Linked DNA regions of Streptomyces clavuligerus. The protein of the gene in region 1 interacts with the protein of each later gene in a pairwise test. Links are inferred from orthologs where the notes say so. Each region holds a gene or a part of one and is shown in the gene's direction. Other genes may lie near its edges.

Evidence for each region.
Region 2: the proteins of CRV15_RS22970 (region 1) and CRV15_RS07845 interact in binary tests that used the Escherichia coli proteins (3 or more experiments, as listed by UniProt). The link is inferred for Streptomyces clavuligerus from one-to-one orthologs.

The regions. Positions count from the first base shown.
Region 1 is NZ_CP027858.1:5,450,445-5,464,864, forward strand. What follows is about bases 1,673-4,660. They hold CRV15_RS22970 (ABC-F family ATP-binding cassette domain-containing protein), read left to right. Parts: upstream 1,673-2,361; coding sequence 2,362-3,960; downstream 3,961-4,660. Other genes in these bases: CRV15_RS22965 (hypothetical protein), read left to right, coding at 1,673-2,044; CRV15_RS22975 (helix-turn-helix domain-containing protein), read left to right, coding at 4,384-4,605. In the rest of the region: CRV15_RS22960 (alpha/beta hydrolase), read left to right, coding at 1-395; more of CRV15_RS22965, read left to right, coding at 539-1,672; CRV15_RS22980 (enoyl-CoA hydratase/isomerase family protein), read left to right, coding at 4,839-5,642; CRV15_RS22985 (hypothetical protein), read right to left, coding at 6,074-6,754; CRV15_RS22990 (Asp23/Gls24 family envelope stress response protein), read left to right, coding at 6,859-7,305; CRV15_RS22995 (hypothetical protein), read left to right, coding at 7,339-7,530; CRV15_RS23000 (Asp23/Gls24 family envelope stress response protein), read left to right, coding at 7,587-7,961; CRV15_RS23005 (DUF6286 domain-containing protein), read left to right, coding at 7,958-8,608; alkaline shock response membrane anchor protein AmaP, read left to right, coding at 8,636-9,214; CRV15_RS23015 (SDR family oxidoreductase), read right to left, coding at 9,257-10,012; CRV15_RS23020 (glycoside hydrolase family 15 protein), read right to left, coding at 10,017-11,804; CRV15_RS23025 (SURF1 family cytochrome oxidase biogenesis protein), read right to left, coding at 11,947-12,813; CRV15_RS23030 (hypothetical protein), read right to left, coding at 12,943-13,176; CRV15_RS23035 (DEDDh family exonuclease), read right to left, coding at 13,299-14,303. UniProt on the Escherichia coli protein: Genetic data indicate it may be involved in ribosome assembly or function.
Region 2 is NZ_CP027858.1:1,965,118-1,980,936, forward strand. What follows is about bases 4,674-9,060. They hold CRV15_RS07845 (multifunctional oxoglutarate decarboxylase/oxoglutarate dehydrogenase thiamine pyrophosphate-binding subunit/dihydrolipoyllysine-residue succinyltransferase subunit), read left to right. Parts: upstream 4,674-4,996; coding sequence 4,997-8,860; downstream 8,861-9,060. Other genes in these bases: CRV15_RS07835 (HAMP domain-containing sensor histidine kinase), read left to right, coding at 4,674-4,719; CRV15_RS07850 (SAV_2336 N-terminal domain-related protein), read right to left, coding at 8,958-9,060. In the rest of the region: lon (endopeptidase La), read right to left, coding at 1-1,663; CRV15_RS07825 (spermidine synthase family protein), read left to right, coding at 2,103-2,801; CRV15_RS07830 (response regulator transcription factor), read left to right, coding at 2,891-3,628; more of CRV15_RS07835, read left to right, coding at 3,625-4,673; more of CRV15_RS07850, read right to left, coding at 9,061-12,425; CRV15_RS07855 (AAA family ATPase), read right to left, coding at 12,429-13,487; CRV15_RS07860 (VMAP-C domain-containing protein), read right to left, coding at 13,618-15,639; CRV15_RS07865 (CU044_2847 family protein), read right to left, coding at 15,636-15,819. UniProt on the Escherichia coli protein: E1 component of the 2-oxoglutarate dehydrogenase (OGDH) complex which catalyzes the decarboxylation of 2-oxoglutarate, the first step in the conversion of 2-oxoglutarate to succinyl-CoA and CO(2).

The DNA.
Region 1 (14,420 bases):
ACTCCGCGCTGCGCGACCGGATCAGCGGACTGGTCCTCGACTCGCCGGTGCTCGACAAGGACGCGACCCTGCACGCCCTCGCCGCCGCCCGGCACACCCCCGCCCCGCTGGTGCCGCTCGCGGTCCGGGCGGCCCGCAGCCGGGCCGGGCTCTACGACGGCCGGCAGCTCCCGGCCCCGGTCGCGGACGCGCAGACGCTCCGGGTCCCCACGCTGATCCTCCACGGCCCGGACGACACCGTCGCCCCGTGGGAGCCCTCGCGCGAGCTGGCGGCCCGCCGCCCCGACCTGGTCGGGCTGACCACCGTCCGGGGCGCCCCGCACGCCGCCATGTGGAACGCCGACCCGGAGCGGTACGAGGAGGCGCTGCGCCGCTTCCTCACCCCCTTGATCTGACGCCCCGTCGGAACACGGGCGGCACACCGCCACCAGCACGGTCCGCGGCGACCCCCGGCGGTGTGCTCCTGCCGGCCCGTCCCGGCCCGTGCCCACCGGGTTCCGTTTGGGCTTTCGGGCCGTCAGCGGGAACACTGCTCCTTGTGACGTCCCGAAAGCCTGATGAGCAATTGGCGCGCAACTCCAGACTCCGTCTTGTCCGCCCGCGACCCCTGGCCACCGCCCGGAGGGCGGTGACGACCCGGCGCACCCGGTCGGCCGCCAGGCCACCCGAGGGCACCCCACCCCCCGCCGAGCTGGCCCGCCAGGCCAGAGAGGTCCTCGCCGACGCCGTGCGCATCGCCCGCTGGGCGGCCGTGGAGCGCGACCCCGGGCCCGTGCCCCTGGCCGCCCCGGCCCGGGACCGGGCCGCCGCCGCACTCCGTATGACCCCCCTCCAGGTGCGCGCGGGCTGGGACCGCGCCCGCCTCGCCGGACTGGTGGAGCTGCACGGCGGCACCGCCCGCCCCGGCTGGCGGCTGCGCGCCTGGGACCGGGACGACATGGCCGTGCTGCGCGGCTGGGTCGCCCTCTTCGACGCCTGGTCGCTGGCGCACCCGGCGCCCACCGAGGTCCCCCCGACCGCCGTGGCGGAAGTGGTGGAAGCCGTTCCGCAACTGCTCTCCCTCCTTCAGCTCTCGGCCGGGCCCGTCCTGGTGCCCGCCCTGCTGGACCTGCTGGAGCAGCGGGTCCAGGAGCTGCGCGAGGAGCGCTGCGAGGTCCCCTACGGCCCCGGCCACCGACCCGCGGCCGGGGGCCCCGGCGGAACGCCGCAATCGCCGCAATCATCGTCGGAACCGGTGCCGGACGGCGGAACGCCCCCCGGCCAGGACACGGCACCCCGCCCCGGGGGCGAGGGCGGGGCGCCCGTCCTGCACGGTCTGCCCTCCGTCTCCCCGCTGCTCGACTGGGCCCTCGACGGGCTCGCCGCCGTGGGCGCGCTCACCCTGGACAAGGGCCGCTCCGCCACGCTCACCCCGCTCGGCAACTGGGCGGTCTGGGTCAAGCTGGAGCAGATCTGCGTGGCCGCGCAGAGCCCCGCGGGCAATATCGAGCAGTCGGCCGAGGACATGCTCCGCGGCTGTGCCCGGCTCACCCCGGGGCCCGCCAGGGCCGAGTACCGGGCCTGGCTCGCGGCGCGCCCGGTCTCCAGTGCGGTGACCGAACTGCTGACCGTGGCCCGGGGCGAGGACGCCCTGCTGCGCGGGCTCGCCTTCGAGGCGCTGCGCGTCGTCGGCGCCCCCGCCGAGGCCGAGGTCCGCTCCGCCGCCGCCGAGGCGTCGCTGCGCCCCTACGCCCTGCTCTGGCTCGCCGAGTACGAGGGCATGGACCCCGAGGACGCGCCCGATGTCCTCAGCCGGGAGGACGCCACCTGGCTCTGGGTGGACACCGCGGCGGCCGTCGCCGACCACGGCGAGCCCCAACTGCTGCTGCGCCACCTCGACTCCGCGGTCCAGGGCACCGTCCCGGCCCTCCTCGAAGAGGTCCGGTCCGGCGGTCACCCCCGTACGGTCCAGGTCCTGGTGGCCCTGGCCGCCGCGCATCCCGATCCGGCCCTCGCGAAGGCCGTCCGCCGCGCCGCCTTCCAGGTCCACACGGGAGGCGCGTAGCGCCGACCCCCGCCACCCGGCCCGGCGGGGCCGCGCCGCACCCCCGCCGGACCGGGCCGTACCCCGGAGCCCGTTCCTCCGATGTGACCCGCGTCTCCTTTGGGCGTCCGCCCCCGGCGACGCCTCCCCGCGCACCGTCCGCGCAGGCCGCGGCGGTTTCGGCCGCCCGCCGGCCCCCGGGCCGCGCCACCGAGCCCGCAAAAGCACTTGCAGCCCCCCGTTAGACTGGCCGTATGGCCTTTCTCCCTGTGCATTAGACGGCGTCGACGCCCCCTCCGCCCGTCCCTCCGCCGTCCGATCCGCCCTGGAGTCTGTCCGTGATCACCGCTTCCGGTATCGAGCTGCGTGCCGGTGCCCGCATCCTCATCGAGTCCGCGTCCTTCCGTGTCGCCAAGGGCGACCGCATCGGCCTCGTCGGCCGCAACGGCGCGGGCAAGACCACCCTCACCAAGTGCCTCGCGGGTGAGGGCATCCCCGCCTCCGGCACCATCGCCCGCTCCGGCGAGGTGGGCTACCTCCCGCAGGACCCGCGCACCGGCGACCTCGACACCCTCGCGCGCGACCGCATCCTCTCCGCCCGCGGACTCGACAGCGTCCTCCGCAAGATGCGGGAGAACGAGGACCGGATGGCGAACGGCCAGGGCGCCACCCGCGAGAAGGCGATGAAGAAGTACGAGCGCCTGGAGACGGAGTTCCTCACCAAGGGCGGATACGCCGCCGAGGCCGAGGCCGCCACCATCGCCGCCGCGCTCGGACTCCCCGACCGCGTGCTCGGCCAGCCCCTGCACACGCTCTCCGGCGGCCAGCGCCGCCGGGTCGAGCTGGCGCGCATCCTCTTCTCGGACGCCGACACCCTCCTCCTGGACGAGCCCACCAACCACCTCGACGCCGACTCGATCGTCTGGCTGCGCGACTACCTCAAGACCTACCGCGGCGGCTTCATCGTCATCTCCCACGACGTCGACCTCGTCGAGACCGTCGTCAACAAGGTCTTCTACCTGGACGCCAACCGCTCCACCATCGACATCTACAACATGGGCTGGAAGCTCTACCAGCAGCAGCGCGAGGCCGACGAGAAGCGCCGCAAGCGGGAGCGGCAGAACGCCGAGAAGAAGGCCGCCGCGCTCAACGCCCAGGCCGACAAGATGCGGGCCAAGGCCACCAAGACCGTCGCCGCGCAGAACATGGCCCGCCGCGCCGAGCGGCTGCTCGCCGGGCTGGAGGCCGAGCGCGCCTCCGACAAGGTCGCCAAGCTGCGCTTCCCCGAGCCCGCGCCCTGCGGCCGGACCCCGCTGCGCGCGGAGGGCCTGTCCAAGTCCTACGGCTCGCTGGAGATCTTCACCGATGTCGACCTCGCCATCGACAAGGGCTCCCGGGTCGTCATCCTCGGTCTGAACGGCGCGGGCAAGACCACCCTGCTGCGGCTGCTCGCGGGCGTGGAGCAGCCCGACACCGGCGAGGTCGCCCCCGGCCACGGCCTCAAGCTCGGCTACTACGCCCAGGAGCACGAGACCCTGGACCCGGGCCGCACGGTCCTGGAGAACATGCGCTCCTCCGCCCCGGACCTGGACCTGGTGGAGATCCGCAAGACGCTCGGCTCGTTCCTGTTCTCCGGCGACGACGTCGACAAGCCCGCCGGTGTGCTCTCCGGCGGCGAGAAGACCCGGCTCGCCCTGGCCACCCTGGTCGTCTCCTCGGCCAATGTGCTGCTGCTCGACGAGCCCACCAACAACCTCGACCCCGCCAGCCGCGAGGAGATCCTGGGCGCGCTGCGCACCTACAAGGGCGCGGTCATCCTGGTCACCCATGACGAGGGCGCGGTGGAGGCGCTGGAACCGGAGCGGATCATTCTGCTGCCGGACGGCGTCGAGGACCTGTGGGGCGCGGACTACGCGGACCTGGTGGCCCTGGCCTGACCGGACGCCGTTCCGGTGCCGGTCCGGGACCGGCACCGGAGCCCGTACGGGCCCGGGACGCGGGGTGCCGACCCCGGCCAGCGCACTGATCCACTGCCTATGGATCATTCGGCTCACGGGTGATCCATCATCTGAGTGAGCGTGTCTCATCCATCCGTCGGGGCGCCGCCCGCGGGCCACCGGGCGCTCCCGGTGGTGCCCCCGTCGGCATGCTTCGGAACGTACCTACTCTGACCTGCCCACTTGTCGGGACGACCCGCTTCTGTGACGGACGTCTCGAACACGGAATGAACCTTTCGGGGTGCCCGGGCCGTATAGGGACTGATGAAGGTCGTCTTATGGACCTTGCCGAATGGGTGGCCAGGAAGGGCGCAAGGGGTGATCATGAGAAGTCCAGAGCGCACTTCCCATGAGGAGGCACGGGTGGCCGAGACTCTGAAGAAGGGCAGCCGGGTGACCGGCGCCGCGCGCGACAAGCTCGCGGCAGACCTGAAGAAGAAATATGACTCCGGTGCGAGCATCCGGGCGCTGGCCGAGGAAACCGGCCGGTCCTACGGGTTCGTCCATCGGATGCTGAGTGAGTCCGGAGTCACACTGCGAGGACGCGGTGGAGCCACACGGGGCAAGAAGGCCGCCTCGGCCTGAGCGGCCGGCGGCCGGGCTCTGTCCGGTTGTCGAGTGCTCACCCGGCCGGCCCGACAGCGGGCCGGGTGGACGCTCCGGCAGTCGCCGCTTCCGGCGGTGCGGGTCCTGTGGACCTCGCCGTACGGTGGCGGGGGCTCGGCCATGGCGGACAAGTCCCCGGGGACGGGTGGTTACTGTGCAGTCGCTTAGCTAGTCTGCGACTGCACCGATCACCCCCGAACCGGAGGCGCCCCATGACTTCGCCCGGCTCCGCGCACGATGTCGTGCTGGACCAGGACGGCGTACGGCTCACCGTGGAGGACATGGTCGCCACGGTGACCCTGACCAACCCGGCCAAGCGCAATGCGCAGTCCCCCGCCCTGTGGCGGGCGCTGACGCAGGCGGGTCGGTCGCTGCCGGGCAGCGTACGGGTGGTCGTGCTGCGCGCGGAGGGCATGTCCTTCTCCGCCGGGCTCGACCGGCAGGCTTTCACGCCCGAGGGCTTTACGGGCGAGCCGTCCTTCCTGGAACTGGCACGGATGTCCGACACGGCGCTCGACGCCGTGATCTCCGAGTACCAGGAGGCGTTCACCTGGTGGCGGCGGAACGACATCATCAGTGTCGCGGCCGTCCAGGGACATGCCATCGGCGCCGGTTTCCAACTCGCGCTCGCCTGCGATCTGCGGATCGTGGCGCAGGACGCGCAGTTCGCCATGCGCGAGACCGCGCTCGGCCTCGTCCCCGATCTGACCGGTACCCATCCACTGGTCTCGCTGGCCGGTTACGCCCGGGCGCTGGAGATCTGCGCGACGGGACGCTCCGTCCACGCCGACGAGGCCGAACGGATCGGCCTCGCCCAGCTCGTGGTTCCCGGGGCGGAACTGGACGCGGCGGTACGTGACCTCGTCGCCGCGCTGCTCGTCGCACCCCGGGACGCGGTCGTCGAGACCAAGACCCTGCTGCGCGGCGCGGCGACCCGTTCCTACGAGGACCAGCGCGCGGCCGAACGCGCGTCCCAGACCCGCCGCCTCCGGGACCTCGCGGGCCTCGGCGACTGACCCACCCGCCGGTCACGTCCCCCGGACCCGGTGCCGCGCCCCGATCCGGCCGCCCCGCCGCCGACGAGCCCCGCGCTCACCGCCGGATCCGGTGCGTCGCCGGAGCACGCCGCACGGCCCCGCGCGGTCCGTCGCCTTCTCCGGACCCCGGGGCGCCGTCGCACGGCCACCGCGCGGATCTGGCGGGCTGCGAGGGCGGTCGGGTCCTCCGGGGACGGGGACGGCGGCGGCTCGGGGCGTGCCGCACAGCCGCGGCCGGACCTGCCTCCACCGCGACGTACCGCGTGGCCACCTCAGGACCTGGTCCACCGCGTCTGCCGGGAGGGCCACCACCGCCGACCTTCGTCCAGCGCGTCCCCCCGGGGCCGACAGCCGACCCGGGGGACCCGGTCCGCCGTGTTCTCCGCGAGGTGTCGCGCGCCGGAGCGCTCTCAGACGGTGACGGCGGTGATCAGGACCGCCACCGGGAGGTCCCCGGGCAGTTCCGGCGAGACGGCCGAGCGGACCGCACGGGCCACGGTGAGGGGGCGGTGGCCCCGGGCGACGGCGATCTCCAGCCGGGCCCGGTCCGGGGCGATCGTGACGGCGGGGCCCAGGGTGGCGGTCAGACCGTCCACGCCGGGGACGGCGGCCGCGGCACGGGCCGCCGGACCGTCCGGCTCCGTCCGTGGAACGGACGGCTCCACAGGGGCGCGCACCGGCCCGGTCCCCCCGGCCGGGGCCGGGTCGGCCAGCCCCGTCACCCGGATATCCGTATCCGTCACGGGCAGATCGAGCACGTCCGTCGCGGCGGTCAGCAGCGCCTCGCGCAGTCCGGCCGCCAGCTCCGGCAGCGGCCGTGACCAGGTCGTCGCTGTGCACTCCGCCGTGATCCGCAGCGGACCGGGCGGCAGTGCGCCCGGCGGGGGCGGCACCCGGGGGCGGGCCGCCGCCTCCGGGTCCGCCAGATCCAGCCGCAGCGGACCCGGCACCACCCCGGTGACCCCCGCGCCCGCCCGCTCCAGCACGGCCCGGGCCGCCCGCTCGGTGATCCAGACCCCGTCCTCCGCCCCGCCCAGCGCCAGCAGTCTGCCGGGGCCGAGCCATCTCCGTACCGCGTCAGCAGTGGTCATGGCCCCAGCCTGCCGCATCCCCGGCGCGCAAGCGGACAACCGCGCTTAATGTGGGCAAGGGGGTGTTTTCCAAACGGCGGGCGACGGCCGAAAGGATCGACGGGATGACGGACAGCACCGGTAGGGAACTCCAGGGCACGGGCGGCAGGTCCGGGGGCAAGGACCCCGGCGTCCGGGGCCGTACGACCATCTCCGACGGGGTCGTCGAGAAGATCGCCGGGCTCGCCGCCCGCGATGTCGTCGGCGTCCACACCATGGGCAGCGGACTCTCCCGCACCCTGGGGGCCGTCCGCGACCGCGTCCCCGGCGGCCGGACGAGCGTCACCCGGGGCGTCAAGGCCGAGGTCGGCGAGGTACAGACCGCGCTGGACCTGGAGATCGTCGTCGACTACGGCGTCTCGATCTCCGAGGTGGCCCGCGCGGTGCGCGAGAACGTGGTCTCCGCCGTGGAGCGGATGACCGGCCTGGAGGTCGTCGAGGTGAACATCGCGGTCACCGATGTGAAGCTGCCCGACGAGGAGGACGACGAACCGGAACCACGACTTCAGTGACCGGCGGCCCAGGGAGTGAGGAGCTGAGCTGAGATGAACATGGCTGTGGCCGGACTACTGGCCGGAATGGGCCTCGGCTTCGCCGGGTACTTCGGTGGCTTCGGCGCCTTTCTGCTGGTCGCCGCCCTGGGAGCGGTCGGCTTCGTGGCAGGCCGCTTCCTCGACGGCGATCTCGCGCCCGGAGAGTTCTTCCGGACCCGCGAGCGCGGCGACCGGCCCCGGTGACCCCGGGGGCGGGAGCCGCCACCGCCGACGGCGGTCCGGACGGCGGGTACGGCGGCATCGTCGACGGCGGTCCGGACGGCGGCACCACCGGCGGGCGGATCGGCGCGGGCGACCGGGGCGCGACCGTCATCGCGGACCGCGTCGTCGCGAAGATCGCCGCACAGGCGGCCCGGGAGGCGATCGGCGCCGTGCCCGAGGGCGGCCGGTCCCCGCATGCCTCCGTGGCCGTACGGCGGGGCGCCGCCCGGGTCCGGGTCAGCCTCGAACTCGACTACCCGTCCGACATCGGCCTCCAGTGCGGCGCCGTCCGCCGCCGTGTCACCGAACGCGTCGAGACCCTGGCCGGGATGACCGTCCCGGAGGTCTCCGTCCTGGTGGAACGGCTGCACTCGGCCGAGACCCGCGGCACCGCGCGGCGGAGGACCCGATGACCCCGCAGCAGCGGCCGACGGCACAGCCCGGGGCGCCGACCGCGCCGCCACCGCCCAGCACCGAGCGGCCCGACCCCTTCCTCGTCCGCAACCGCCGGACCGGAACCGGCAGATTCTGGTCGGTGCGCCGCCTCCCCGCCGCGCTGCTCGCCGCCGTCGTCCTCGGCGGCGCGGGAGTGCTGCTGTACGACATCGCCGCCGTCCGGGCGGGCCGCCCGGCGATGGAGTGGCGGCGCGTGGCCGTGGCCCAGCTCGCCCGGCGGCGGCTCGACGAACCCTGGGTGCTGACGGGCGCGGCGGTCCTCGCCGCCGTCGGGCTCTGGCTGATCGTCCTCGCCGTCACCCCCGGGTTGCGCCGGCTGCTCACCATGCGGCGCGACGGCGGCCCCGTCCGGGCGGGCCTGGAGCGGACGGCCGCCGCCCTGGTGCTGCGGGACCGTGCGATGGAGGTGCCCGGAGTGCGGTCGGTACGGGTCCGGGTGGGCCGGTCCCGGGCCAGGGTCCGGGCCCTGGCCCACTTCCGTGACCTCGACGAGGTCCGCGCCGACCTCGACAGCGCCCTTGACGCGGCCGTCGCCGAACTCGGCCTGGTCAAGGAGTTGTCGCGGTCCGTACGGGTCTCCCGGCCGCCCGTGCGGAAGACCTGAGGTGACACGAGTGCGGGGAGAGGCACGATGCTGAGAGCCGTCAACCGTGTGGTGCTCGGCCTGGCGGGCGCGGTGCTGGTCTGCGGCGCGGGCGCGGCGCTCGCCGCGGGCGCGGGCCTCGACGTCCCGTCCTGGTGGCCCTGGCACGGCCCCCGCGATGTGCCGCTCTCCACGGCGGACCGGGAGCGGTGGCGCGACGAGAGCTGGTGGTGGCCCACCGTCGCCGCCGTTCTCGCGGTGCTCGTGCTGCTGGCGCTCTGGCTGCTGCTCGCGCAGCTCCGGCGGGGCCGACTCGCCGAACTCCGGGTGGCGGGCGACGACGGCGGGGACGGACTGATCCGGGGCCGGGCGCTGGAGCGGGTGCTCCAGGCGGAGGCGGAGTCGCTGCCGGGGGTCGCCCGGGCCCGGGTCCGGCTCACCGGCCGCCGCCGGGAGCCGCGGGCCGGGGTCGGACTCCTCCTGGAGCCCCACGCCTCACCGGAGGAGACCCTGACCCGGCTCGCCTCCGGGGCGGTGGAGCACGCCCGCGCCTCGGCCGGGCTCGTCGAACTGCCCGCCGAGGCACGGCTGCGCGCCGCCCGGCACGGCGCCCGCCGGGTGAACTGACCCCCGGCACGCCCCTCCGCCGGGCCCGGCGGCGGCACCGGCTCAGAAGCCGCGCCGCGTCCCCCCGTCGACCGGCAGCATCACACCCGTCAGATAGGACGCGGCGGGCGACAGGACGAACGCCGCCACCCGGCCGAACTCCTCCGGGGTGCCGTACCGCCGCAGCGGGATGCGCGCCTCGTTCGCCGCCCGGGCCGCCTCCGCGTCCCCCGAGAGCGCGTCGAGTTCCCGTACCCGGTCGGTGTCGATCCGGGCGGGCAGCAGCCCCACCACCCGGATGCCCCGCGGCCCCAGCTCGTCCGCGAGCGACTTGGCGAAGCCCGCGAGCCCCGGGCGCAGCCCGTTGGAGATCGTCAGCCCGGGGACGGGCTCATGGACCGAGCTGGAGAGCACGAATCCGATCACCCCGCCCTCGCCGAGCGCCGCGGCGGCCGTGCGGGCCGTGCGCACCGCGCCCAGGAACACCGAGTCGAACGCGGCCCGCCACTGCTCGTCCGTGTTGTCCGCGGCGGACCCGGGCGGGGGCCCGCCCACGCTGATCAGCACCCCGTCGAACCGCCCGAAGTGCGCCCGGGCGGCGTTGACGAGCCGCTCCGCGCCCTCCGGGTCGGCGTTGTCCAGCGCGATGCCCACGGCGTCCGGGCCCAGTTCCGCCGCCGCGTCCAGCACGGTCCGCTCGTCGCGCCCGGTGATGACGACCTTCGCGCCCTCGGCGACCAGCGCCCGCGCCGAGGCGTTGCCCAGCCCCCGCGAGGCGCCCGTCACCACGAGGACGCGGTCCTTCAGTCCAAGATCCATGGACTTATCCTGCCCGCATCTCCCGTCCCAGCGCGAGGGCCGTCGTGACGAGGGCGATATGGCTGAACGCCTGGGGGAAGTTGCCGAGCTGGCGCCCGGCCGTCGTGTCGTACTCCTCGGCGAGCAGCCCCACATCGTTGCGGAGGGTCAGCAGCCGCTCGAACAGATCCCGGGCCTCCTCGCTCCTGCCGGTCATCCGCAACGCGTCCGCCAGCCAGAACGAGCAGGCGAGAAAGGCGCCCTCGTCCCCCGGCAGACCGTCCACCGTCCCGCCCCCGGTGCTGTAGCGGCGGATGAGCCCGCCCGGTGTGCCGAGCCCCTCCCGGACCGCGTCGACCGTGCCGACCACCCGGGGGTCGTCCGGCGGCAGGAACCCGGTCCGGGGGATCAGCAGGGTCGCCGCGTCCAGTTCGGCGGAGCCGTAGTACTGGGTGAACGTATTGCGCACGGGGTCGTACCCCTTCTCGCAGACGTCCTCGTGGACGGCGTCCCGCATGGTCCGCCAGCGGTCCACGTCGCCGCGGAGCGAGGGGTCGCCCTCCAGGGTGCGGACGGCGCGGTCCGCCGCCACCCACGCCATCACCTTGGAGTGGACGAAGTGCCGCCGCTGTCCCCGGACCTCCCACAGCCCCTCGTCCGGCTCCCGCCACTTCGTCTCCAGGAAGCCGAGCAGGCTGAGCTGGAGGAACCAGGCGTGCCGCTCGGAGGGGATACCCGCCTGCCGGGCCAGGAAGAAGGAGTCGACGACCTCGCCGTAGACATCGAGCTGGAGCTGGTCGACGGCCGCGTTCCCGGTGCGCACGGGGGAGGAGTCGGCGTATCCGGAGAGCCAGGGGAGCACGGTCTCCGGGAGCCGCCGCTCCCCGCCGAGCCCGTACATGATCTGGAGGTCCGCCGGGTCGCCCGCCACCGCGCGCAGCAGCCAGTTCCGCCAGGCCGTCGCCTCGTCCTGGTACCCGGCGTCCAGCAGGGCGTCCAGGGTGAGCGTCGAGTCCCGCAGCCAGCAGAAGCGGTAGTCCCAGTTCCGTACCCCGCCCAGCGCCTCGGGCAGCGAGGTGGTGGGCGCGGCGACGATGCCGCCGGTGGGTTTGAAGGTGAGGGCCTTCAGGGTGATGAGCGAGCGGACGACGGCGTCCCGGTACGGGCCCGAGGTGCTGCACCGGTTCGCCCACGCGGACCAGTCCCGCAGACTGCACTCCAGCGCCTCGTACGGGTCGACGAGGGTGGGCCGGTGGTGGTGCGAGAGATACCAGGTGAGGGTGAACGCCACCCGCTCGCCGGGGCCGACCGGGAAGGAGGACACGGTGCTGAAGTCCTGGCCCCAGGTCTTGACCCGGGGTTCGCTGCGCAGCCACACCGCGTCGGGCCCGGCGACCGCCACCCGGTGGCCGTTGGTGCGGCGCATCCAGGGCACCACCGAGCCGTAGTCGAAGCGCAGCCGCAGCACACTCTCCACCTGGACGGTGCCGGTGACGCCCTCCACGATCCGCATCACGTCGGGGGCCTCGTCGCGCTGCGGCATGAAGTCGATGACCTTGACCGTGCCGTCGGGGGTCTCCCACACCGACTCCAGGACGAGGGAGTCCCCGATGTACGCCCGCCGGGTGCACACGCCCGCGCCCTTCGGGGCGATCCGCCAGTGCCCGTTCTCGTGGTCGCCGAGGATCGCGGCGAAGCAGGCCGCCGAGTCGAAACGGGGCAGGCAGAGCCAGTCGACGGAGCCGTCCCGGCCGACCAGGGCCGCCGTCTGGAGATCGCCGATGAGGGCGTAGTCCTCGATGCGCAGGGTCATGCTGTGGCGCATTCCCGGGGCGGGTGGGGGAATATCAGCCGGGTCCCCCTGTCAGACGATCAGGGCCGTCGGACGATCGGGGCCCGGCCGTCGCGCGCGCAGTTCCCCGGGCGGCCCGCCGGACCGCTGGGGCCGCGACGCGTCAGGCGGTCGCGGGCTCCTGCGAGGCCCGCTCCGTGCTCCCGCTGTCCTCGCTGTCCCCGCTGTCCTCGCTGCTCCCGCCGGGTCCGCCGCTCCCGCCGGCCGCGGCCTCGGCCGCGCGGGCGGCGCGCCGGTCGCGCACCTCGCGGCGGACGAGGATGACCCAGCCGATCGGGACACCGGCGGTGAAGAGCCACCACTGGACCGCGTACGCCATGTGCGCGCCGATCGAGTCGTGGTCCGGCTTCGGGATCGGCTCGGGCAGGGTCGCCGAGGTCTTCGCGGGGATCAGCTCCACATAGCCGCCCAGGACCGCGCGGTCCAGCGCCTCGGCCCGCTGCTCGCTGTTGATCAGCATGATCTGGCGGGGCGGCAGCCCGGAGAGGTCCTTGATGCCGCTGCTGCCGGTCGTCTCGTCCGCCTTCAGCCGGCCCGTGATCGTGACCTCGCCCTTCGGCGGGGGCGGTACGGCGGGGTACGCGTGCTGGTCCGTGGGGGCCGGGACCCAGCCCCGGTTGACGAGGACCGCGCGGCCGTCGGGGAGGACCAGCGGGGTCAGGACATGGACGCCGACCTTGTCGTCCACATTGGTACGGCGGCGGACGACGACCTCGCCCCGGGTGTCGTACGTACCGGTGGCGGTGACCTTGCGCCAGTAGTCGGAGCGGGGGACGGAGTGCCCCGGGGAGGTCAGCTCCGTCACCGGGACCGGCTCCGCCTCCAGGTTCCGCTGGATCAGCCCGTTCTGCTCCACCCGGCGCTCATGGCGGTGGTACTGCCAGAAGCCCAGCTCGATCATGGTCGGGACGAGCGCGAGGCCGACGAGGGTGAGGATCACCCACTGGCGGGTCAACAGAAAGCGGTACACGGCGTCGACCGTACCTCCTGCCCCCGGCGCGGCCGGTGGCGGGGCCCGCCCACCGCGTCCCCGGGCCGTCCGCCCCGGCTGCGGGGTCCGCCGGGCGGGACCGGACCCGGACGGGTCGGACCGGCGGGCTCAGGCCCGGTCGACGACTCCCACCCGTCCCTCCGCGCGGGCGCAGTGGGCACCGCAGTACCAGTGCCCCTGGACCTCGACGCCCTGGCCGATCACCTGGACCTCGCAGTGCTCGCAGACCGGCGCCATGCAGTGGATCGCGCAGGCGAAGCAGTCGAAGACATGCACCGCGCCCTGGGCGTGCACCTCGAACGACATGCTGTAGTCGTTTCCGCAGACCTCGCAAAGTGCCATGCGCCTCAGCGTGCGGCGCGGGGCCGCGGAACCGGCGGACGGCACGCCCGCCCGTCACCCGTCTGCGCCGACCGGCCGTCCACCGGGCCCGGAGGCCCCTGCGCACCGTCCCGGCCCGGCGCTCAGTCGGCCGCCGCCACGTCCCGCAGGAGCTGGGTGAAGGCGGCCTCGTCCACGATCGGGGTGCCGTACGCGGTCGCCCGGCCGGTCTTGGAGGTCGGGGCGTGCGGATCGTTGGTGACCAGCAGGCTCGTCAGCCGGGAGACGCTGGTGGAGATGTGCAGCCCCGCCTCGAACGCCCGGTCCTCCAGCAGCTCCCGGTCGACGGAGGTGTCCCCCGAGAACGCCACCCGCATCCCCTGCTTCAGCGGCTTCCCCGGCTCGTACCGCCCCGGGTTGGGATAGGGGCACGGGGGGCGTTTGCGCGAGGGGCGCCAGGAGCCCGCCCCGTACCGGCCGTAGGAGGAGCCCGCCCCCGTCCGGCCGTGACCCGGCTGATAGCCGATCCGGGCCACGGCGGGGGAGTCCGACCACTCCGTCAGCGGCAGACACTCCAGCAGCGGCAGCCGCACCCCGTCCCGCGCCGCCGTGTGCAGACTGGGCCGGAACGCCTCCGCCAGCACCCGGGCGTCGTCCAGCGCGTGGTGCGCCTGCCGCTGGACCACACCGAAGTGCGCGGCCAGGGACTCCAGCTTGTGGTTGGGCAGCGGCAGCCGCAGCTCCTTGGCGAGCGCGATGGTGCACAGCCGCTGCCGGGTGGGCGCGGTGCGGCGGGCCCGTGCGTACTCCCTGGCGATCATGGACCAGTCGAACATGGCGTTGTGCGCGACGAGTACCCGGCCGTCGAGGCGCTGCGAGAACTCGTCGGCGATGTCCTGGAAGAGCGGCGCCCCCGCGAGGACGTCGGACGTCAGACCGTGTATCCACACCGGGCCCGGATCCCGCTCCGGGTTGACCAGCGTGTACCAGTGGTCCTCCACCTCGCCCCGGGCGTCCAGCCGGTACACGGCAGCGGAGACTATCCGGTCGTCGCGGGCGAGGCCGGTGGTCTCCACGTCGACGACCGCGTACCCCCGCGGATAGGCGGACGGCCACGTCGTCGCTGCTGTCGTGCTGTCGTCGGGCATGGTCACAGAGAATACGGCCCCTCACTGACAGCACCCGATCCGCCCGCCCCGTACGCCCTTTGCGCGCCGGTGTGCCCGGCGGTCGGCGGGCCGGTCCCGATGCGCCCGCCACCGACC
Region 2 (15,819 bases), 3.5 Mb from region 1 along the record:
CCCCGGCCTCGCGGGTGTACTCCCCGGCGAGGCGGCGCAGCGCCGACTCCTCCAGGACCACCTCGCCGGGGGTGAGGCCCGCCCGCTCCAACTGGCGCGGGAGCAGGTGGTCCCGGGCGATGACGACCTTCTCGTCCTCGGTGTAGCCGTCCAGCCGGACCAGCTCCATCCGGTCGAGCAGGGCCTCGGGGACAGCCTCCAGGACATTGGCGGTGGCCAGGAAGACCACATCGCTCAGATCCAGCTCGACCTCCAGGTAGTGGTCCCGGAAGGTGTGGTTCTGGGCCGGGTCGAGCACTTCGAGGAGGGCGGCGGCCGGGTCGCCCCGGAAGTCGGAGCCGACCTTGTCGATCTCGTCCAGGAGGACCACCGGGTTCATGGAGCCCGCCTCCTTGATCGCCCGGACGACGCGTCCCGGCAGCGCTCCGACATAGGTGCGCCGGTGGCCGCGGATCTCCGCCTCGTCCCGGACGCCGCCGAGGGCGACCCGGACGAACTTCCGTCCCATGGCGTGCGCGACGGACTCCCCCAGGGAGGTCTTGCCCACGCCCGGCGGGCCGACGAGCGCGAGCACCGCGCCCCCGCGCCGCCCGCCGACCACGCCGAGCCCCCGGTCGGCGCGCCGCTTGCGCACCGCCAGGTATTCGGTGATCCGTTCCTTCACGTCCGCGAGGCCCGCGTGCTCGGCGTCGAGGACGGCCCGGGCGCCCCGGATGTCGTACGCGTCCTCGGTCCGCTCGTTCCAGGGCAGTTCCAGGACGGTGTCCAGCCAGGTGCGGATCCAGGCGGCCTCGGGGTTCTGGTCGCTGGCGCGCTCCAGCTTGTCGACCTCCTTGAGGGCGGCCTCGCGCACCTTCGGCGGCAGCGCGGCGGCCTCGACGCGGGCCCGGTAGTCGTCGGACTCCTCGCCCTCCTGCTCACCGTTGAGCTCGCGCAGCTCCTTGCGGACGGCGTCGAGCTGGCGCCGCAGCAGGAACTCGCGCTGCTGCTTGTCGACGCCCTCCTGGACGTCCTTGGCGATGGACTCCGCCACGTCCTGCTCGGCGAGGTGCTCGCGGAGCTGGGAGATGGCGAGCCGCAGCCGGGCGACCGGGTCGGCGGTCTCCAGCAGCTCGATCTTCTGCGCGGTGCTGAGGAAGGGGGAGTAGCCGGAGTTGTCCGCGAGCTGGGCGAGGTCGTCGATCTGCTGCACCCGGTCGACGACCTGCCAGGCACCGCGCTTCTTGAGCCACTCGGTGGCGAGCGCCTTGTACTCGGTGACCAGTTCGGCGAGCTGGCCCGGCAGCGGGTCGGGGACGGACTCCGCGATCTGGGTGCCCTCCACCCACAGGGCGGCGCCGGGGCCCGTGGTCCCCGAGCCGATGCGGACGCGGCCCTCGCCGCGGATCAGCGCGCCGGGGTCGCCGTCGGAGAGCCGGCCGACCTGCTCGACGGTCCCGAGCACACCGGTCGCCGCGTACTGGCCGTCCACCCGGGGGACGAGCAGCACCCGCGGCTTGCCCGGCCCGGCGGAGCGGACGGCGGCCTGCGCGGCCTCCACCGCGGCGCGGACCTCGGTGTCGGTGAGGTCCAGCGGCACCACCATTCCGGGCAGCACGACCTCGTCGTCGAGCGGCAGCACGGGCAGGGTGAGCGGTGTGAACGTCTGGGACTCAGCAGCCATGATCTCCCCTTAGGCAGTGAACTTGAGCTATGGAGACTCAATGCAGTTATGTGAGGTCAATGCATGGGGAGCCCCGGATGTTCCCGGCCGCCTGTTCGCTCTGAGCGATCGGGGCCGCACCCGGCGGCACGGCGGGGACGGCACAGCGGCGGCGGGGACGGCGGGGCTCCGGCGGGTGACGCCGCCCCGCCCGCCGGAGCCGGCGGAAGCGGCGACGCCCCGGGAAACCACTTGGCCCGGCGGGGAGCGACGGACCACGATGGCCCGGTCACCACGCGTCACCACGACACCAGCACCAACACCCGCACCCGGCCGCCGGAGCCCCCGCCGCCCGTCCACCGCCCTCGCCCGACCGCCGGAGCCACCGCCCACCGCCCACCGCCCTCGCCCAACCAACCGCCCGACCGCCCGTCCGCCGCGCCAGCCGACCGGAGGCCCGATGCGCACCACCCCGCCCACGCCCCGCGCACCCCATGAACCGCCCGTGACCCTCGACCGCCGCGACGGCCCCTTCGGCGAGGTCGCCCTGCGCCGCCGGGGCGAGGTGTACGAGATCATCGCCAACGGCTGCTTCCTGATGGACACCTCGGACGGCCGCTCCGAGCGGCTGCTGATCGACGCGGCCCACCGCGCCCTGGGCGCCCGCCCGGACCCGTCCCTCCTCATCGGCGGACTCGGTGCCGGTTTCTCCCTCGCCCACGCCGCCGCCTCCCCGGTCTGGCGACATATCGCCGTTGTGGAACGAGAACCGGCCATCGTCGACTGGCATCTCCACGGCCCCCTGGGACGGATCTCCGCCCCCGCCCTCGCCGACCCCCGGACGGCGCTCCTCCCCGTGGACCTCCTCACCCATCTCCGTGACACCGACGTCCGCTACGACGCCCTCTGCCTGGACATCGACAACGGCCCGGACTGGACCGTGACCGAGGACAACGGGGCGCTGTACTCCCCCGCCGGTCTGGCCCTCGCCGCCCGGCGGCTGAATCCGGGCGGGGTGCTCGCGATCTGGTCGGCGCGACCGTCCCCCGCTTTTGAAGAAACCTTGCGGAATGCCGGATTCAACGGGGTAGGGACGGAAGAGATCCACCTTGCCCGAGGCGTTCCTGACGTGGTCCATCTCGCCGTAGTGCCCGCGTAGCCCGGAGCCTCCAACTGCCTTTACGCTGCTGAGCTACACATGGACGACAATGCGCGGGCGACGCGGCCCAGCGCTTACAGGGGCGGGCGATGGAACAGACACACACCACCCACAACGGCGTCGCGGCCACGCCCGGAGCCCAGCGCCGGGTGCTGGTCGTCGAGGACGACTCGACCATCGTCGACGCCATCGCCGCCCGGCTGCGGGCCGAGGGCTTCCTGGTGCAGACCGCCGCCGACGGCCCCGCCGCCGTCGACGCGGCCGAGGCATGGCAGCCCGATCTGATGGTGCTCGACGTGATGCTCCCCGGCTTCGACGGCCTGGAGGTCTGCCGCCGGGTACAGGCCCAGCGCCCGGTGCCGGTGCTGATGCTCACCGCCCGGGACGACGAGACGGACATGCTCGTCGGCCTCGGCGTGGGCGCCGACGACTACATGACCAAGCCCTTCTCGATGCGGGAGCTGGCCGCCCGGGTGCATGTCCTGCTGCGCCGGGTGGAGCGGGCGGCGCTCGCCGCCGTCACCCCCCGCAGCGGCATCCTCCGCCTGGGCGAGCTGGAGATCGACCACGCCCAGCGGCGGGTCCGGGTCCGGGGCGACGATGTGCATCTGACCCCCACCGAGTTCGATCTGCTGGTCTGTCTGGCGAACACCCCGCGCGCGGTCCTCTCCCGCGAGCAGCTCCTCGCCGAGGTCTGGGACTGGGCGGACGCCTCCGGCACCCGGACCGTCGACAGCCATATCAAGGCCCTGCGCCGCAAGATCGGCGCGGAGCGGATCCGTACCGTCCACGGGGTGGGGTACGCCCTGGAGACCCCGGCGCCGTGAGCCGCCCCCGGGGCCAGGGCGCCGGGCGGCCCCGCCCGGTCAAGGCCAAGATCTCCATCAAGACCAAGCTGGGCACGCTGGTGGTGGTCTCGGTCTTCATCACGACCGGGCTGCTGCTGGTGGCCCTGGAGACCTCCACCGAGCTGCGCTTCATCACCGTCTTCTCGGTGATCGCGACCCTGCTGATCACCCAGTTCGTGGCGCACGGCCTCACCGCGCCGCTGGACGAGATGAACCGCGTGGCCCGGGGGATCTCGCACGGCGACTTCACCCGCCGGGTGCGCGGCGCGGACCGCAGGGACGAGCTGGGCGACCTCGCCTGCACGATCAACCGCATGGCGGACGACCTGGAGGCGGTGGACCGGCACCGCAAGGAGCTGGTCGCCAATGTCTCGCACGAGCTGCGCACCCCGATCGCCGCGCTCCGCGCCGTCCTGGAGAACGTGGTGGACGGGGTCTCCGCCGCCGACCCGGAGACCATGCGGACCGCGCTGAAACAGACCGAGCGGCTGGGCCGGCTGGTGGAGACCCTGCTCGACCTGTCGCGTCTCGACAACGGTGTCGTACCGCTGCGGGCCCGGCGCTTCGAGGTGTGGCCGTACCTCTCCGGGGTGCTGAAGGAGGCCAACCTCGCCGCCGGGCGGCGCGCGCTCGCCTCCGGCTCGGGGCATCACACGCGGACGGACGTCCATCTGCATCTGGACGTCTCCCCGCCGGAGCTGACCGCCCACGCGGACGCCGAGCGGCTGCACCAGGTCGTCGCCAATCTGATCGACAACGCGGTGAAGCACTCGCCCCCGCACGGCCGGGTGACGGTACGGGCCCGGCGCGGCGAGAGCCCCGAGTCGCTGGACCTGGAGGTCGTGGACGAGGGTCCCGGCATCCCGGAGCCGCAGCGGCGCCAGGTCTTCGAGCGGTTCAACCGGGGCGGGGGCGCGGCGCCCGGCAAGGGCGACGGGGGCACCGGCCTCGGCCTCGCCATCGCCCGCTGGGCCGTCGATCTCCACGGCGGTCGGATCGGTGTGGCCGAATCGGCCCGGGGCTGCCGCATCCTCGTCACTCTTCCGGGGGTCCCCTCACCCCGCCCTTGACGTAGGGTTCGAATCGGAACCAACCCTTCTACGTGTGCGGGACGAGGGCGGAAAACCGGAACAGCGGGTGAACATGTCCGGAAGCTCCATCGCTGGCTGCCATACCAGCGGTGCGGGTAAACCGTGCTTATTTCCCGCCATTCCCCTCCGTGAAACCCGTCTTTCGATGTGACTTGCGCGACTGTGACCCGTCTGGTCTGCACGTCCAGGCCGGGGAGGCGTAGCCTTGATTCCCGCTGTCCATCACCTTGTGAAGCGGAAGAGGGCGGTTGCCGCCGTGTCGTCTCAGTCCCCCAGTAACTCCAGCTCGCCCAGCCTCCGGCCGGGTGGTGCCCCCACGACCGACGAAAGCGCGCAGGGCGCCGGTCCCGCCGCCGCTTTCGGGCCCAATGAGTGGCTTGTCGACGAGATCTACCAGCAGTACCTCCAGGACCCGAACTCGGTCGACCGGGCCTGGTGGGACTTCTTCGCCGACTACAAGCCCGGCGCGCAGAACACCGCCGCCACCGGGGCCGAGCCCACCGCGGAGGCTCCCGCCGCGGCCCCCGCGCCGACCGCTCCCGCCCCCCGGGCGAGCGCCAACGGTGCCACCGTGCCCGCCGCCCCGGCCGCCCCCGCGGCCCCGGCCGTGGCTGCGGCACCGGCTCCGGCCCCCGCAGCGCCGAAGCCCGTGCCCGCCGCCGCCCCGGCCCCGGCCCCGGCCCCGGTCGCCGCGCCGAAGCCGGCCGCGGCTCCCGCGCCGGCCGCCGAGGCACCCGCGGGTCCCGAGCTGATCACCCTGCGCGGCCCGGCCGCCGCCGTCGCGAAGAACATGAACGCCTCGCTGGAGATGCCCACGGCCACGTCCGTGCGCGCCGTCCCGGTGAAGCTGCTCTTCGACAACCGCATCGTCATCAACAACCATCTGAAGCGCGCCCGGGGCGGGAAGGTCTCCTTCACCCACCTCATCGGCTACGCGATGGTGCGGGCCCTCAAGGCCATGCCGTCGATGAACTGGTCCTTCGCGCTGAAGGACGGCAAGCCGACGCTGGTCAAGCCGGAGCATGTGAACTTCGGCCTCGCCATCGACCTGGTCAAGCCCAACGGCGACCGCCAGCTCGTCGTCGCGGCCATCAAGAAGGCCGAGACGCTCAACTTCTTCGAGTTCTGGCAGGCGTACGAGGACATCGTCCGCCGCGCCCGGGGCAACAAGCTCACGATGGACGACTTCACCGGGGTCACGGTCTCCCTGACCAACCCCGGCGGCCTCGGCACCGTCCACTCCGTGCCGCGGCTGATGCCCGGCCAGTCCGTGATCATGGGCGTCGGCTCCATGGACTACCCGGCCGAGTTCCAGGGCACCTCCCAGGACACCCTGAACAAGCTGGGCATCTCCAAGGTCATGACGCTGACCTCGACCTACGACCACCGGGTCATCCAGGGCGCGGCCTCCGGCGAGTTCCTGCGGGTCGTGGCCAACTCGCTGCTGGGCGAGGACGGCTTCTACGACGACATCTTCGAGGCGCTGCGCATCCCGTACGAGCCGGTCCGCTGGCTCAAGGACATCGACGCCTCCCACGACGACGACGTCACCAAGGCCGCCCGGGTCTTCGAGCTGATCCACTCCTACCGGGTCCGCGGCCATGTCATGGCCGACACCGACCCGCTGGAGTACCGCCAGCGCAAGCACCCCGACCTGGACATCACCGAGCACGGCCTCACCCTGTGGGACCTGGAGCGCGAGTTCGCGGTCGGCGGCTTCGCGGGCAAGTCCCTGATGAAGCTGCGCGACGTCCTCGGCGTGCTGCGGGACTCGTACTGCCGCACCACCGGCATCGAGTTCATGCACATCCAGGACCCCAAGCAGCGCAAGTGGATCCAGGACCGGGTGGAGCGCCCGCACGCCAAGCCGGAGCGCGAGGAGCAGTTGCGCATCCTGCGCCGGCTCAACGCGGCCGAGGCGTTCGAGACCTTCCTCCAGACGAAGTACGTCGGTCAGAAGCGGTTCTCGCTGGAGGGCGGCGAGTCCGTCATCCCGCTGCTGGACGCGGTCATCGACTCGGCGGCCGAGTCCCGCCTCGACGAGGTCGTCATCGGCATGGCCCACCGCGGCCGGCTGAACGTCCTCGCCAACATCGTCGGCAAGTCGTACGCGCAGATCTTCCGGGAGTTCGAGGGCAACCTCGACCCGAAGTCGATGCACGGCTCCGGTGACGTCAAGTACCACCTGGGCGCCGAGGGGACCTTCACCGGTCTCGACGGTGAGCAGATCAAGGTCTCCCTGGTCGCCAACCCCTCCCACCTGGAGGCCGTCGACCCGGTCCTGGAGGGTGTCGTCCGCGCCAAGCAGGACGTCATCAACAAGGGCGGCACGGACTTCACCGTGCTGCCGGTCGCCCTCCACGGCGACGCGGCCTTCGCGGGCCAGGGCGTGGTCGCCGAGACGCTGAACATGTCGCAGCTCCGCGGCTACCGCACCGGCGGCACCGTCCATGTCGTCATCAACAACCAGGTCGGCTTCACCGCCGCCCCGGAGTCCTCCCGCTCCTCGATGTACGCCACCGACGTGGCCCGCATGATCGAGGCGCCGATCTTCCACGTCAACGGCGACGACCCGGAGGCGTGCGTCCGGGTGGCGCGGCTCGCCTTCGAGTTCCGCCAGACGTTCAACAAGGACGTGGTGATCGACCTCATCTGCTACCGCCGCCGCGGTCACAACGAGGGCGACAACCCGCAGTTCACCAACCCGCAGATGTACAACCTGATCGACAAGAAGCGTTCGGTGCGCAAGCTGTACACCGAGTCGCTGATCGGCCGGGGGGACATCACGCTGGAGGAGGCCGAGCAGGCCCTCCAGGACTTCCAGGGCCAGTTGGAGAAGGTCTTCGCCGAGGTCCGCGAGGCCACCAGCCTGCCCGCCCCGGCGCAGGTCCCCGACCCGCAGGCCGAGTTCCCCGTGGCGGTGACCACGGCGGTCTCCCAGGAGATCGTCAAGCGGATCGCCGAGTCCCAGGTGAACATCCCGGACAACGTCGCCGTCCACCCGCGGCTGCTGCCGCAGCTCCAGCGGCGCGCCTCCTCCGTCGAGGACGGCACGATCGACTGGGGCATGGGCGAGACCCTGGCCATCGGCTCGCTGCTGATGGAGGGCACCCCGGTGCGCCTCTCCGGCCAGGACACCCGCCGCGGCACCTTCGGCCAGCGCCACGCGGTCCTCGTCGACCAGGAGACCGGCGAGGACTACACCCCGCTGCTCTACCTCACCGAGGAGCAGGCCCGTTACAACGTGTACGACTCGCTGCTCAGCGAGTACGCGGCGATGGGCTTCGAGTACGGCTACTCGCTGGCCCGCCCGGACGCGCTGGTCGTGTGGGAGGCCCAGTTCGGTGACTTCGTCAACGGCGCCCAGACCGTCGTCGACGAGTTCATCTCCTCGGCCGAGCAGAAGTGGGGCCAGCACTCCGGTGTGACGCTGCTGCTGCCGCACGGCTACGAGGGCCAGGGCCCGGACCACTCCTCGGCCCGCCCGGAGCGCTTCCTCCAGCTCTGCGCGCAGAACAACATGACGGTCGCGATGCCGACGCTGCCGTCGAACTACTTCCATCTGCTGCGCTGGCAGGTGCACAACCCGCACCACAAGCCGCTGATCGTCTTCACCCCGAAGTCGATGCTCCGGCTGAAGGCGGCGCAGTCGAAGACGGAGGAGTTCCTGACCGGCGGCTTCCGCCCGGTGATCGGGGACACCGGCGTCGACGCGGGCACGGTGGACCCGGCGGGCGTGCGCAAGGTCGTCTTCACCTCCGGCAAGGTCTACTACGACCTCGACGCGGAGCGGAAGAAGCGCGGTACGCAGGACACCGCGATCATCCGGCTGGAGCGGCTGTACCCGCTGCCGGGTGCCGAGCTCCAGGCCGAGATCGCCAAGTTCCCGAACGCGGAGAAGTACATCTGGGCCCAGGAGGAGCCGGCGAACCAGGGTGCCTGGCCGTTCATCGCGCTCAACCTGATCGACCACCTGGACCTGGCCGTCGGCGCGGACGTCCCGCACGGCGAGCGGCTGCGGCGGATCTCCCGTCCGCACGGCTCGTCCCCGGCGGTGGGCTCCAAGAAGCGTCATGAGCAGGAGCAGGAGCAGCTCGTCAACGAGGTCTTCGACGCCTGATCCGCGCTGTGGTCCGCCGCGGCGGACCGGAGGGCCGGTACCCATGGGGGTGCCGGCCCTCCGGCGTTCCCGGGTTCGGGGGTGTACCCGGGGGTCGTCAGCGGCCGTGGCGGTCCCGGGGGCCCGGGGGGCCCTGCTCCGGGTCCTCCTCGCGGCGGGGTTCCCCGCCCGGGTCCTCCAGCCGCCGGATCTCCTGGCGGATCAGCTCCGCCGGGCGGGAGCGGGCCGAGGAGAGCAGCCCCAGCACCGCGCGGTGCTCCTCCAGGGCCCGTTCGGGACCGGCCGTGCGCTCCAGCCTGCCCGCGCGGGCCCACTGGGCGGTGACCGCGCCTTCCAGCAGTCCGTCGGGGCCCTGTCCGGCCCGCTGGTAGTAGACCGCCGCGGCCCGCAGCCGGGCCGGTGATCCGGTGCGCCGGGCCAGCAGGGCCGAGGCCAGCGCGCGGTACCACCAGGCGTACGCGGTCAGCTCCGGGTCGGCCGCCTCGCGGGCCGCCGCGCCCAGCGCCCACTCGGCCTCATGGAGGTCGGCGAGGGAGCCGTCGGCCCGGAACCGCTCGATGCAGGCGTGTCCGAGCAGCGCCCGGCGGCGCGGCAGCTCGGGGTCGGCGGGCGGGGTCTCCTCGATCGCGCCGCGCAGGGCCCGTACCGCCGCGTGGACGTCGGACGGGTTCTCCTTGTCCACGCCCCGTTCGGTGAGCTGGCGGCCGAGCGAGGTGAGCACCCCGGTGCGCCCGGGGTCGGACCAGGACAGCAGCGGCAGGGCCTCGGTCCAGGCCGCGATCGCCGAGTCGCGGTGGGCCCAGCCCCCGGTGGTGAGGTACCGCTGCTCCAGCAGGGAGGCCATTCGCAGCAGGATGTGGGCCTGGGTCTCCTCGTCCCGGCCCGCGTTGCGCCGCGCCTGGTCCAGCGCCTGGAGGATGCGCAGCCTGGTGTCGTCGTCGGGGTGTTCGTCGGCGAACTCGATGGCGTCGGCGTAGTCGAGCCAGACCCGGCACAGCTCGGCGGGGCCGACGGCGTCCCAGTCGATGCCGTCGATGCCGGTGTGCAGATCGTGGCCCGCGCTCTCCGCGTACGCGCGGGACGCGGCCAGGTCCACGACCCGGGGCCGCACCGGTCCCTCGCCCCGGTGGTGGCGGGCCAGTTCGAGCAGCAGCCCGCCGCGGGCCAGCAGGGCCGACTCATGGCGCTCGTCGGTGCGCAGCTCGGCCAGCGCGTCCGGGACGGCCTCCGCCATCAGCAGATGGACCACGGCGATGGCGGTGTCCAGGGTGGCGGTGAACCAGTCCCCGGGGTCGGCGGGGCCGCTCAGGGCGTAGGGCGCGCCGAGGACGGCGAGCCGCCGCAGCACCCGGATACGGGCGGACGCGGCCTGTTCGCGCAGGGCGGTGGGGGCGGACCGGCTCCGGGGGACGGCGTCGGTCAGCTCGGCGAGGCTGCTGTCGGCGGCGGTGAGCAGGACGGCGGCCACGGGCTCGGGTTCGTCCCCGGCCTGGACCCAGGCCCACTCGGGGACGAGCTTGGCGGGCAGCCGTCCGGACGCGACCTCGTCGGCCATGGCCTCCAGGACGCGGGCGAGGGTGAGATGGGCCCGCGGGGGCCCGCCCGCGATGGCGGTCTGGGCGGCGTCGAGGGCTTCGGGCAGGTCCTCCGGCAGGGGGCGGACCAGCCAGCGGCGGAGCAGGGCGTCGGCGAGTTCCTCGTAGAGCCCGGCGCGTTCGGTGGTGCGGCTCGTCCAGCTCTCCGCCTGGGTGGCGGAGGCGAGGAGGGCGATGGCGGTGTCGAGGTCGCGTACGGTGCCGTGCTCGGCGTAGTGGGCGAGACAGGCGTGCGCGCGGGCCAGCAGCCCGGCGGTGCCCTCGCGGTGCAGCCGCCCGGGGAGCATGGCGGTCCGGTCGGCGCCGAAGCGGCGCAGTACCTGGGTGGAGATCTGGGCGAAGGAGAGCGGCCCCCGGTCCTCGGGGCCGACCGGCGCGAGGGGCTGGGGGCTGGGGTCGACGGACCCGGTGAGGAAGGCGGCGGCCATGGCGGGGAAGTTGCGCACGGTGCGGCCGTAGCGGGATTCGACGTACTCGGAGCAGTGTTTGAGGACGAGGGCGGCGGAGCCGGTGCCGAGCCGGGCGAGCAGTTCCTCGCGCACCCCGTCGAGGAAGACGTAGGACGGGCCGCCGTCGTCGGCGCCGGGGCCGCTCGGGTCGCGCCGCAGCAATCCGCTGAGCAGGACCTCGGCGAGGACGTCGGGGCCGCTGCGCATCAGGGTGGCGCGCTGGACGAGCTGCATGACGGGGAGCATCAGCGGGACGGCGGACAGATGCACGGCGAGCTGGGCGGCGGCGGGCGACGCGGTCCTGCGGAAGCGACGGACGCGTTCGGCGGCGTCGAGGCGCTGGGCGGCGCGGGCGCGGCCGGGGGCGGGCCGGTGGCGGCGGTGCACGATCCCGGCGGCGGCGCCGACGCTCTGTCCGGTGCCGCCCGCGATCAGCCGGGTCCACGCCTCGAACGAGGAGCGGCGCAGGGCGAGCACGGGCACGGGGATGCCCCGGGGGGCGGCGGTGCCGTCCCGGGGGGCGAACTCCAGCCGTCCGGCGGGGCCCTCACGGCGGTGCAGCACCCCGGGGAGCGCGGGCAGATGGGTGCGGCCCCACATCCGCTGGGGCAGCGGCTGGACGACGGCGACGGGCGCGGTGGCGGCCCAGGTGTACAGGAGGCGCTGCATCCGGCCGCTGCGCCAGAGCGGTCCGGCGCAGTCGCTGAGGACGACGGTGAGCCGGCGGCCGGTGGGGTCGCCGATGCCGGGCGGTCCCCCGGGGGGTGTGCCGTCGCCGATGCGGTGGACGGCGACCTCGCGGAAGGCGCCGGCGCGCTCGCCGATCTGCCGCAGCTCCTCCAGGACGTCCTGCCAGACGACGGTGGAGCTGGACTCGTCCATGACGAGGGCGAGCCGGGCCTCGCGGCGGCGCCGGGTGGTCAGGACGGGCAGCACGAGCCCGGTGTCGGCGGCGCGGTCGGCGGTGGCGGTCTCGTCGAGTTCGCGGCGGACGGGGCGCAGCGGCGGCCGGTAGCGCTGGAGGGGGCGCAGGGAGCGTTCGAGGGCGCGGGCGTCGGGGAGGGCGGTGGGGGCGGGGACCCTGATCCGCCGCATGACCGCGCCGGGCGGGGCGCCGCCGGTGCCGGGTCCCGGGCGGCCGGGCGCGTACAGCTCGACGGGTGAGCGGTGCACGGGGGCGGGCCGCAGGGCGGCGGGGAACGCGGGGTCGTCTGCGGGGGCGGGGTCGCGTACCGGGTCGGGGGTCTCCTCCTCGCCGGGCGGTGCGGCGGGGGCGGGGCCGGGCCGGGCGCCGGGGGGCGGGGTCGCGGGGACGTGCCGGGCCAGCCAGAGGGCGTCGGCCAGCTCCTCGGGGGTGGGGTCGAGACCGGCGGCGCGCATCCGGCGGACGAGGGCGACGAGCGGGGGCGCGGGCGCGCCGGGCTCCTCGTGCCGCTCGTGGTCCGGGCCGTCGCCGGGGGCGGCCGGGCCGGGGCGGGGCGGGGAGCGGCGGCCGGGCCGGGCGCGGGGTCGTGGGTCCATGGGTCAGCGCCTGCGGGTGTCGAGGGGCCGCATCAGCAGTCCGGCGATCTCCTCGCGCCGTCCGGGCTCCGTGCGCGCGGTGTGCTGGGTCAGATAGATCGCGTTGAGGAGCTGGTCGGTGGGGCGGAGTTCGCCGTCGCCGTCCTCGCTGGTGAAGCGGCCGATCAGATCGAGGTTGTGTTCGTCGGCGCCGGTGCCGAAGTGGGCCTGCACCATGGCGGCGAGCCGTTCGTCGCGGGGCGGGTCGAGGTGGAGGTGGATACAGCGGCGGAGCAGCGGGGCGGGGAAGTCGCGTTCGCCGTTGCTGGTCATCAGGACGAAGGGGAAGGCGTGGCAGCGGACCCGGCCGCCGCGCACCGGGACCCGGCGGCCGTCGTCGGTGAGGACGCGGACCTCGTACCGTCCGGGCCGGTCCGCCGTCCGTTCCAGTTCGGGCAGGGCGAACTCGCCCTCCTCGACCACGTTGAGGAGGTCGTTGGGGAGGTCGATGTCGCTCTTGTCGAGTTCGTCGATGAGCAGGACCCGGGGGAGTTCGGTGGGGAGCAGCGCGGTGCCCAGGGGGCCGAGGCGGATGTAGCGGCCGATGTCGTCGGGCCCGCGCCGCCCGGTCGCCCCCTCTTCCGGCTCCTCCCCCGGCTCCTCCCCCGGCTCCTCGCGTTCGGCGAGCTGGGCGTCCTGGAGGCGGCCGATGGCGTCGTAGGTGTAGAGGCCGTCCCGCAGTTCGGTGCGGGAGACGACGGGCCACTGGAGGACCCGCCCGAGCCCCAGTTCATAGGCGATGGAGTGGGCGAGGGTGGATTTCCCGGAGCCCGGTTCGCCGGTGACGAGGAGGGGGCGGCGCAGATAGAGCGCCGCGTTGATCAGCTCCAGGGCGCGGGAGTCCTGGGCGGGCGGTGCGCCCACCCGGGTGCCGAGGCGCCGCAGCGAGGCGGCGTCGATCGGGGGGACGGGGCCGGGCAGCGGCTCCCCGGTGAAGGCACGCCAGGGCGGGGGCGGGGGCAGGGAGCGTATCCGCCGGTGGTCCGGCGCGCCGACGCCGCGGTAGATCAGCCAGTCGTCCATCGCTCGCTCCTCAGTGACGGGTCGGGAAACCGGTCGCGGGCAACGCCGTTTATGTACCCACACCTCCGCCCTCCCATGGCAGACGGCGGCGATCTCTTGAGGCTCTCCTCACCGGGACCGCACGGCGCCCTCATGGGGAGTCGACCGGTCCGCTGTCGTCGAGGGGCAGCGGGCGCCCCGGGTCGTCGTAGAGGAGGGCCACCGACTCGGCCCAGTGGCCGGTGTCGCGGGTTCCGCTGATGTCGTCCCTGATACGTCTGAGCCGGTCGGGAAGTTCGACGGGGGCGGTGCTCTGTTCCAGGAGGAGGGCGGCTCCCTCGTGGAGCCGGTCGCAGAAGTCGCCGCAGCCGAGGTCGGGGTGGCCGTCGGTGTGCCAGAGGGCGATGCCGTGCCCGGCGGCGAGCGCCATGCCGATGGCGCGGCGGCCCGCGCCGCTGCTCGCGGGGCGGCAGAGCACGGGCACGGCGGACGCGCCCATCTCCTCGAAGTGGCGGGGTCTGGGGAGCTGCCGGGGCGGGGGCGTGCGGACGGCGACGGGTGCTCCCGCGCGCTCCATCGCCCGCCACCGGCGGAGCCAGACGGGGTCCGGTTCGCCTCGTCTGCCGAGGTCCCGCAGCACCACCATCCGCCGTACCCCGACATACGCCGGTTGGTGCAGCCGGGCCATCTCGGTGAGCTGCCAGCGGTGTACGGCGGTGTCGAAGTGGTCGGCGGGGAGGGCGACCTCCAGCGGGGCGGGGGCCCCGGGGGCGTCGAGGGTGGCGAAGACCTCCGCGAGGGGGGCCCGCAGGGTGTGGACGAGTTCCTCGGGCGGGACGCCGTCACCGGTCTGGTCCTCGTGCAGGGGCTCGTTGAGGTCGAAGCCGTCGTCGACGCGGATGCGCCAGTAGAAGCGGCTGCCGGGGGCGGTGCCCGCGGGTCCGGCGCGGAACGGGCCGAGCACCGGCTCCAGTTCGACGATGACGACGCCGGTGCCGTCGCCCGCCCGGGGGTAGCGGACCACGGCGGGGGCGCTTCCCGCCGTCACGGGGGGCGGGGCGAGGCCGGGCGGCAGGCTCGCCTGGGTGACGACGGTGTGCACGATCCGGGGGACGTCCTGGAGGCGGAGGGCGACCCAGTCGGCGAGCGCGGAGGCGTCCCCGCCGCGGACGCGCTCGTACTCCACGACGAGCTGGAGGTAGTGCAGCGCGGCGATGGCGGCGACGGGCTGCCCGGCCTCGTAGAGCAGTCCGTGGCCGTCGCGCCAGGAGTGGGGCAGCAGCTGTCCGGGAGGTGCGGCGACCCCGCCCCGGGCCTTGCGGACCAGTTCGACGACGGGCCGGATGCCGTCGGGCGGCGGTACGGAGGCGAGCAGCCCGAGCGCCTCCCGGCGGTCGCGGGGGCCCCACTGGTCGCCGCCGGTGTGCACCCCCGCGCCGGGGAGCTGGTGCTGGCGCTCGACCCAGTTGTGGCCGGTCGTCTTCGGCGACTGCCCATGCCAGTGGTCGTGGTCCGCGATCAGCGGCTGGTACGCGGGGCCGAAGCGGCGCAGGGCGGTGACCGCGATGGCCGTGCCGCCGTCGCGGCCCGCGCGCCGGGACTTGAGGACGCCGGTGACGGCGCCGGTGTGGGCGTCGAGCACGGGGGAGCCGGAGCCGCCCTTGGGGAACTCGGCCTCGGGGCGGAAGCGCAGTCCGTAGTCGTCGTCGAAGCCGTTGATCCGGGCGGTGGCCTTCCAGCGGACGGCGCGGCCCCCTTCCCCGGGGCGGTAGCCCTGGACGACGCCCCGGCCGCCGGGGTGGTCGGTGCGGTCGGTGAGCCAGACGCACTCGTGTTCGACACCGGGTTCGAGGACCCGGACCAGGGCGAGGTCCTGGGCGACGGGGACGCGCTGCTCGGGCCGGGGTTCGCCGTCGAGGAGCCAGCGCTCCAGGCGGGCGGGCAGCGGCTCGCCGCCCGCGACCTCGCCGCCGCACACCCCGAAGATCCGGTCCCGGTCGCCGCGCAACGCGGGAGCGAGGACATGGGCGCAGGTCAGCACCAGCCCGGGGGCGATGAAGAAGCCGGTGCCCCAGAGCGCGGAGCCCTCCGCTCCTGGGGTGGCGTCCAGGGCGTGGAAGTAGACGGTGGCGGCGCGGGCGAGGGCGTCGATGACCGGATCGGCGTCGCTCATGACCGCGGGTCGCCCTCGGGGGCGGCGGCCGGGGCACCGGACGGGGTATCGGGAGCGGCCGGGGTACCGGACGGGCCGGACCGGGCGTCGGACGGGGCTCCCGCCGGACTGTCGTCCAGGCCCTCGGGCCGGTTCTGCTCGCCCCGGTACCACACCAGGGTGACCTGCACGGACGCCTTC